3 regions of the Pantoea sp. SGAir0180 genome follow, and region 2 is predicted to be linked to each of the others. Evidence: predicted binding sites of a transcription regulator. Region 2 holds the regulator's gene; each other region holds the start of a gene.
The links. Region 2 encodes CRP, which controls carbon source genes, mostly activating them, when cyclic AMP is high. Its sites were predicted from a motif close to ATGTGANNNNNNTCACAT; they were not measured.
Positions count from the first base shown of each region.

Region 1: a site for CRP is predicted at 940-957, ahead of yrbN (protein YrbN). Genes of this name have one in related genera too.
Region 3: a site for CRP is predicted at 1,235-1,252, ahead of udp (uridine phosphorylase). Genes of this name have one in related genera too.

Region 1 covers NZ_CP028071.1:3,290,140-3,292,411, reverse strand. Annotated here, with positions in the region: gene nlpI (lipoprotein NlpI) at 1-860, shown strand, start outside; gene yrbN (protein YrbN) at 964-1,044, shown strand; gene C1N58_RS15495 (DEAD/DEAH family ATP-dependent RNA helicase) at 1,037-2,272, shown strand, end outside.
Region 2 covers NZ_CP028071.1:4,124,677-4,126,948, reverse strand. Annotated here, with positions in the region: gene C1N58_RS19280 (OsmC family protein) at 1-298, opposite strand, end outside; gene crp (cAMP-activated global transcriptional regulator CRP) at 601-1,233, shown strand; gene C1N58_RS19270 (YccS/YhfK family putative transporter) at 1,292-2,272, shown strand, end outside.
Region 3 covers NZ_CP028071.1:3,597,718-3,599,989, forward strand. Annotated here, with positions in the region: gene rmuC (DNA recombination protein RmuC) at 1-217, opposite strand, end outside; gene udp (uridine phosphorylase) at 362-1,123, opposite strand; gene C1N58_RS16885 (dienelactone hydrolase family protein) at 1,426-2,262, shown strand.

The DNA.
Region 1 (2,272 bases), 830 kb from region 2:
TTGTTGCGACAGCTTTGACGCTGGCAGGATGCAGCAACTCCAATTGGCGTAAGAACGAAGTTCTTGCAGTACCTTTACAGCCCACACTGCAGCAGGAAGTGATTCTGGCTCGCATGGAACAAATTCTTGCCAGTCGAGCCCTTACCGATGATGAACGCGCACAGCTGTTATATGAGCGCGGAGTGTTGTATGATAGTCTGGGTCTGAGGGCATTAGCGCGGAACGATTTTTCGCAAGCGCTGTCTATAAGACCTGATATGCCAGAAGTGTTTAACTATCTTGGTATATACTTAACGCAGGCGGGCAACTATGATGCCGCCTATGAAGCGTTTGATTCTGTACTTGAGCTTGATCCAACTTACAACTATGCGCATTTAAATCGTGGTATCGCCCTCTATTACGGTGGTCGATACAAGTTAGCGCAAGATGATCTGCTGGCGTTTTATCAAGACGATCCTAACGATCCTTTCCGTAGCTTGTGGCTCTATCTTGTTGAAAGCAAGATGGACGCAGCCAAAGCAAAAGTGGCGCTTAAACAGCGTTACGATAAAGCGGTTAAGGACCAATGGGGATGGAATATTGTCGAGTTCTACCTGGGCGACATCAGCGAAGCAACACTGATGGAACGTCTCAAGGCGGACGCAACGGATAACACCTCGCTCGCTGAACATCTCAGTGAAACCAACTTCTATTTAGGTAAGTATTACCTAAGTCTGGGGGAGAAGGACAACGCAGAAGCGTTGTTCAAACTGGCGGTCGCCAACAACGTGAATAACTTTGTTGAACACCGATACGCATTGTTGGAACTGGCGCTACTCGGCCAGGCACAAGACGATTTATCAGAATCTGACCAGCAATAGCTGACGAACTTTTTTGCCTGTAAACCTGTCAAGTCATCATCTTCAGGGATGAGGGCTTTTCTGTTCGTCAAAACTTCTAATTTGAGCCGGTTCACACTTTTTGATGAAAATGACTGAAAGTTTTCACGACGAGTTATGTAGACTGGCCGCCGCAATCAACGAGGCACGTGTACTACATGACTGATATTCAAACCACTTTTGCAGACCTTGGCCTGAACGCCGACATCCTTGAATCACTGAACGGCATGGGCTACGTAAAGCCATCCCCAATCCAGGCTGAGTGTATTCCTCACCTGTTGGCGGGCCGTGACGTGTTAGGCATGGCGCAGACCGGGAGTGGTAAAACGGCAGCGTTCTCTCTGCCGCTGTTAAACAACATTGATCCGACTATTAAAGCACCGCAAATTTTGGTGCTGGCTCCGACCCGCGAACTGGCGGTTCAGGTTGCTGAAGCGATGACCGAATTCTCTAAGCACATGCGCGGTCTGAACGTAGTTGCCCTTTACGGCGGCCAGCGTTATGACGTGCAGCTGCGTGCTCTGCGCCAGGGACCCCAGGTTGTTGTGGGCACCCCAGGTCGTCTGCTGGATCACCTGAAGCGTGGCACGTTAGATCTGTCTAATCTGCGTGGTCTGGTGCTGGACGAAGCAGATGAAATGTTACGTATGGGCTTCATCGAAGACGTTGAAACCATCATGGCGCAGATCCCGGAAGGTCATCAGACCGCGCTGTTCTCTGCCACCATGCCAGAAGCGATTCGTCGCATCACCAAGCGTTTCATGAAAGATCCGCAGGAAGTGCGTATTCAGTCGAGCCTGACAACGCGTCCTGACATCAGCCAGAGCTACTGGACGGCTTACGGCCGTAAAACCGATGCACTGGTTCGCTTCCTGGAAGCAGAAGATTTTGATGCGGCGATCATCTTCGTTCGTACCAAAAATGCCACTCTGGAAGTCGCAGAAGCGCTGGAGCGTAGCGGTTACAACAGCGCGGCCCTGAACGGTGATATGAACCAGGCCCTGCGTGAGCAGACGCTGGAGCGTTTGAAAGATGGTCGTCTGGACATCCTGATCGCGACTGACGTTGCGGCTCGTGGCCTGGACGTTGAGCGTATCAGCCTGGTTGTTAACTACGATATCCCGATGGACGCCGAATCTTACGTTCACCGTATTGGCCGTACGGGTCGTGCGGGTCGTGCGGGGCGCGCACTGCTGTTCGTTGAGAACCGCGAGCGTCGTCTGCTGCGCAACATCGAACGCACCATGAAGCTGACTATTCCGGAAGTTGAGCTGCCAAACGCAGAGCTGCTGGGTCAGCGTCGTCTGGCTAAGTTTGCCGCGAAAGTTCAGCAGCAACTGGAAAGCAGCGATCTGGAACAGTACCGTGCACTGCTGACCAAAATGCAGCCTGAA
Region 2 (2,272 bases):
CTTTATCCGAAAGTGCGTTGCCGCTGACGATAAAATGCAGATTGATATGGGTAAAGATGCGGGGGGCTTCTTCCCGACGTTCAGACGATAGTTTCACTTCGCAATCAACCACATCGTTGCGGCCTTTTTGCAAAATTGACACAACGTCAATGGCGCTGCATCCCCCTGCCGCCATCAGCACCATCTCCATAGGGCTCGGCGCTTTATCGCCAGAATTGCCATCCATCAGTACCTGATGGCCGGACGATGATTCCCCCAGGAATGTTAACCCTTCAACCCATTTGACGCGTGCCTGCATAATTTTGACCTCAGAATACCCTGTTTTGGCTCAGCGTACGCTTTTGCCTGGGAAACAGCAATCCAGAGAAAACGCCATCTTGCTGAAGCGAGACAACACAAGACAGTCGACGTAAGCTGTGCTACAAACAGAGCTGAAAATATTTTTCGTCATCCGAAGACGAAGCCGGGAAGAATGATGCGCACTGCGCCGAATGCAGCCCGAATAATTTCCTGAATGGAAAGACGCTTAACGCTTACATCGCCTGGCAGGGAAACAGAGCCCTGTATTTTGGGCACGATTACAACAGAGGATAATAGCGAATGGTTCTCGGCAAACCGCAAACAGACCCTACACTTGAATGGTTCCTGTCCCATTGCCATATTCACAAGTATCCATCCAAAAGTACGCTCATTCATCAAGGTGAAAAGGCGGAAACGCTTTACTACATCGTTAAAGGTTCCGTTGCGGTACTGATTAAGGATGAAGAAGGCAAGGAGATGATTCTGTCCTATCTGAATCAGGGCGACTTTATTGGTGAGCTTGGCCTGTTCGAAGAAGGTCAGGAGCGCAGCGCCTGGGTACGTGCGAAAACCGCGTGCGAAGTGGCAGAGATTTCCTACAAAAAATTCCGTCAGCTGATTCAGGTGAATCCGGACATCCTCATGCGCCTCTCCTCGCAAATGGCGCGCCGTCTGCAGGTCACATCGGAAAAAGTGGGCAACCTCGCGTTCCTTGATGTCACCGGTCGCATTGCGCAGACGTTGCTCAACCTGGCGAAACAGCCGGATGCCATGACGCATCCTGACGGCATGCAAATTAAAATTACGCGTCAGGAAATTGGCCAAATCGTGGGATGTTCACGTGAAACCGTGGGACGTATTTTGAAGATGCTGGAAGACCAGAATCTGATCTCCGCACACGGCAAAACAATTGTTGTTTACGGCACGCGCTAAGCTTTATTCTTCACGGCATAATGGCAACGTTATGCCGTGAATTATTTGCGTTGAGCCGATGTGGCGAAGAATAATTTATCACCCTGAAGTTAACTATGCCCTGCGCCAGACACTGGTGTTGTGTCTCCCCGTCGCGCTCGGCTGGCTGTTTGGCGATCTGCAAAAAGGATTGCTGTTCTCATTGGTGCCTGCCTGCTGCAATATTGCCGGTCTGGATACACCCCACAAACGCTTCTTTAAACGCCTGATTGTCGGCGGCAGCCTGTTTGCCCTGGGTAGCTTACTGATGCAGTGGCTTCTGTTTAAAGACGTGCCCTTACCGCTTATTCTTTTCGCTCTGCCTTTGCTGCTGGGCGTGACAGGTGAAATCAGCCCACTGCACGCACGGTTACTCCCTGCCACACTGATCGCAGCGATATTTACCACCAGCCTGATTGGCCGCATGCCCATTTACGTACCGCCCCTGCTCTACATCGGCGGTACGCTGTGGTATGGCCTGTTTAACTGGTTCTGGTTTTGGCTGTGGAAAGAGCAGCCAATGCGTGAAAGCCTGAGTCTGATTTACCGCGAACTGGCGAACTATTGTGACGCCAAGTACACCTTGTTGACGCAACTTACCGATCCGGAGAAGGCGCTACCACCGTTGCTGGCGCGGCAACAAAAAGCAATCGACCTCATCAACACCTGTTATCAGCAGATGCATATGCTGTCCGCCAGCCGCGATCACAGTCATAAGCGACTGACCCGCGCTTTTCAGGTCGCACTGGATTTACAGGAACACATTTCTGTCAGCCTGCATCAGCCAGAAGAAGTGCAAAAACTGGTAGAACAAAGCCATGCTGAGGCCGTGATTCGCTGGAATGCGAAAACCATTTCCGCCCGTTTACGTGAGCTGGCAGACAACATCCTGTACCACCAACTGTCCAGTCGCTTTGATATGGACAAGCAGCTGGGGGCACTGGAAAAAATCGCCCGTCAGCACCCGGACAATCCGGTAGGAAATTTTTGCCTTTATCACTTCAGCCGCATCGCACGGGTA
Region 3 (2,272 bases), 530 kb from region 2:
ATGATCCATGAAGCTGTCTCAACTCCTGTTCGCGCTGTTGCAGCTGCTGCTGGAGCTGCTCGATGTGCTGTTGCTGACGTTGTTGTGCTTCGTTAAGCAGACGGCGCTCTGTGGTAAAGCTGGCTAACTGATGACTGACACGCATTTGCGCCAGTATCCAGCCAACACCCAGGCCGGCGAGCCCAAGGCAGATGCTGATAATGATGTGCTGATCCATATTCTCCCCGCTGGTCAGGCTATTGAGGAAAAAGGTAAATTCGCACTGTATGAATGTCCAGATATATTTACTGAGGGGGAAAGACGAGACGTAAAGACAAGGCCATGACAGGCCGGACAGCCGGCCTGTCTGTCAAACGAAGGGCTAGAGTAAGCGACGCGCCGCTTCAACTACTATTTTGACGGCATCGCTTTCGGTCTGCTTCATCGTCACTGCATCGGGAATCTCTTTTTGCGTGCGGTTAACAATCACGCCCGCCACCATGCCTGCGCGCAGGCCCTGACTGGCGCACATGGTTAACAGCGTCGCCGATTCCATCTCATAGTTCAGGACGCCCATCTGCTGCCACTCCTGCATAGAGCCCTGAAAACGGTTCACGACGCGGCCCGAGAAGGTGTCGTAGCGCTCCTGGCCGGGGTAGAAAGTATCAGATGAGGCGGTAATCCCGATATGAGTTTTGGCACCGCAGGCTTCTGCCGCAGCCACTAAGGCCGTTGTGCAGGTGAAATCGGCGACGGCCGGAAATTCCATTGGTGCGAAGTGCAGGCTGGCACCGTCCAGGCGTACAGACGCCGTCGTAACCAGAACGTCGCCGACATTGATATGCGGCTGGATGGCGCCCGTTGTCCCTACACGCAGGAAAGTGCGCACGCCAAGCTGAGCAAGCTCCTCGACGGCAATGGAGGTGGAAGGTCCGCCAATCCCGGTAGAACAGACCACGACGGGTTTACCGTCAAGCTTAGCCAGCCAGCTGGTGAACTCACGATGGGAAGCCAGGTGCCGGGGATCGTCCATCAGTCCGGCAATTTTTTTTACACGTTCCGGATCGCCAGGAACAATGGCCAGTGTCGCCCCCTGCAGGTCGGCTTTCGTCAGGCCAAGATGGAAAACGTCAGACTGTGTCATATCAGACTCCGGGTTAAGGAAAAACAGTACGCCACTTTACGTTACCCGACGGGTTAAATGTGTGACTGGTTTCACTCAAGAAAATGAAAGTTACATTTTCGGTGAAATTTTTAGTGATTAATATCACACGTTTATCTCAGACCTTCCGTAATGCTACATATGGTGATGTGGAAGGCAGCATGAGAATGTTAAAGAGAAGTGTATTTTAAAGGTTATAAGCTCTGTTACGCATTGCCCGGAACCAGTAATAAATGCCCAGGCTATAGTTACGTGATTGCGCATACGCTTGCACGGAGATAACGATGAAAACCGACGATAATATGACACAAAAATCAGCCGCAGGCGCGTTTGCTCCGGCAGTTCAGCCCACGGCTTCGACCACCATTATTACCGACAGCCCGGCCATCCACGCCGGTGAGACGTCTATTCCGAGTCAGGGTGAAAATCTTCCGGCTTTTTACGCGAAACCGCAGTCAGCAGACGGGCCGTTGCCTGTTGTGCTGGTCGTGCAGGAAATTTTCGGCGTTCATGAACACATTCGCGACATTTGTCGTCGTCTGGCGCTGGAAGGCTATCTGGCTGTCGCGCCAGAGCTTTACTTCCGCGAAGGCGACCCCAACGACTACAACGATATTCCTACGCTGTTTAAAGAACTGGTCAGCAAGGTGCCTGACAGCCAGGTACTGGCGGATCTCGATCATGCCGCTAACTGGGCGGCCCGCAACGGTGGCGATATCCGGCGGATGGGAATTACCGGTTTCTGTTGGGGCGGACGCATCAGTTGGCTCTATGCGGCACACAACCCGCAACTTCGCGCTGCCGTGGCCTGGTATGGTCGCCTGGTAGGGGAAAAAACCATGAAGCAGCAAAAACATCCTATCGATATTGCTGTGGATCTGAACGCGCCTGTGCTGGGTTTGTATGGTGGTCAGGATGACGGCATTCCGCTGGAAAGCGTGGAGCAGATGCGCCAGGCCTTACATGCTGCAAACGCAAAGGCAGAGATCATTGTGTATCCCGATGCCGGGCATGCTTTTAACGCCGACTATCGTCCGAGCTACCATGCCGAATCGGCAAAAGACGGCTGGGCACGTATGTTAGCCTGGTTTAAGCAGTACGGTGTCGCATCCACTGAGTGATAAAAAAGGG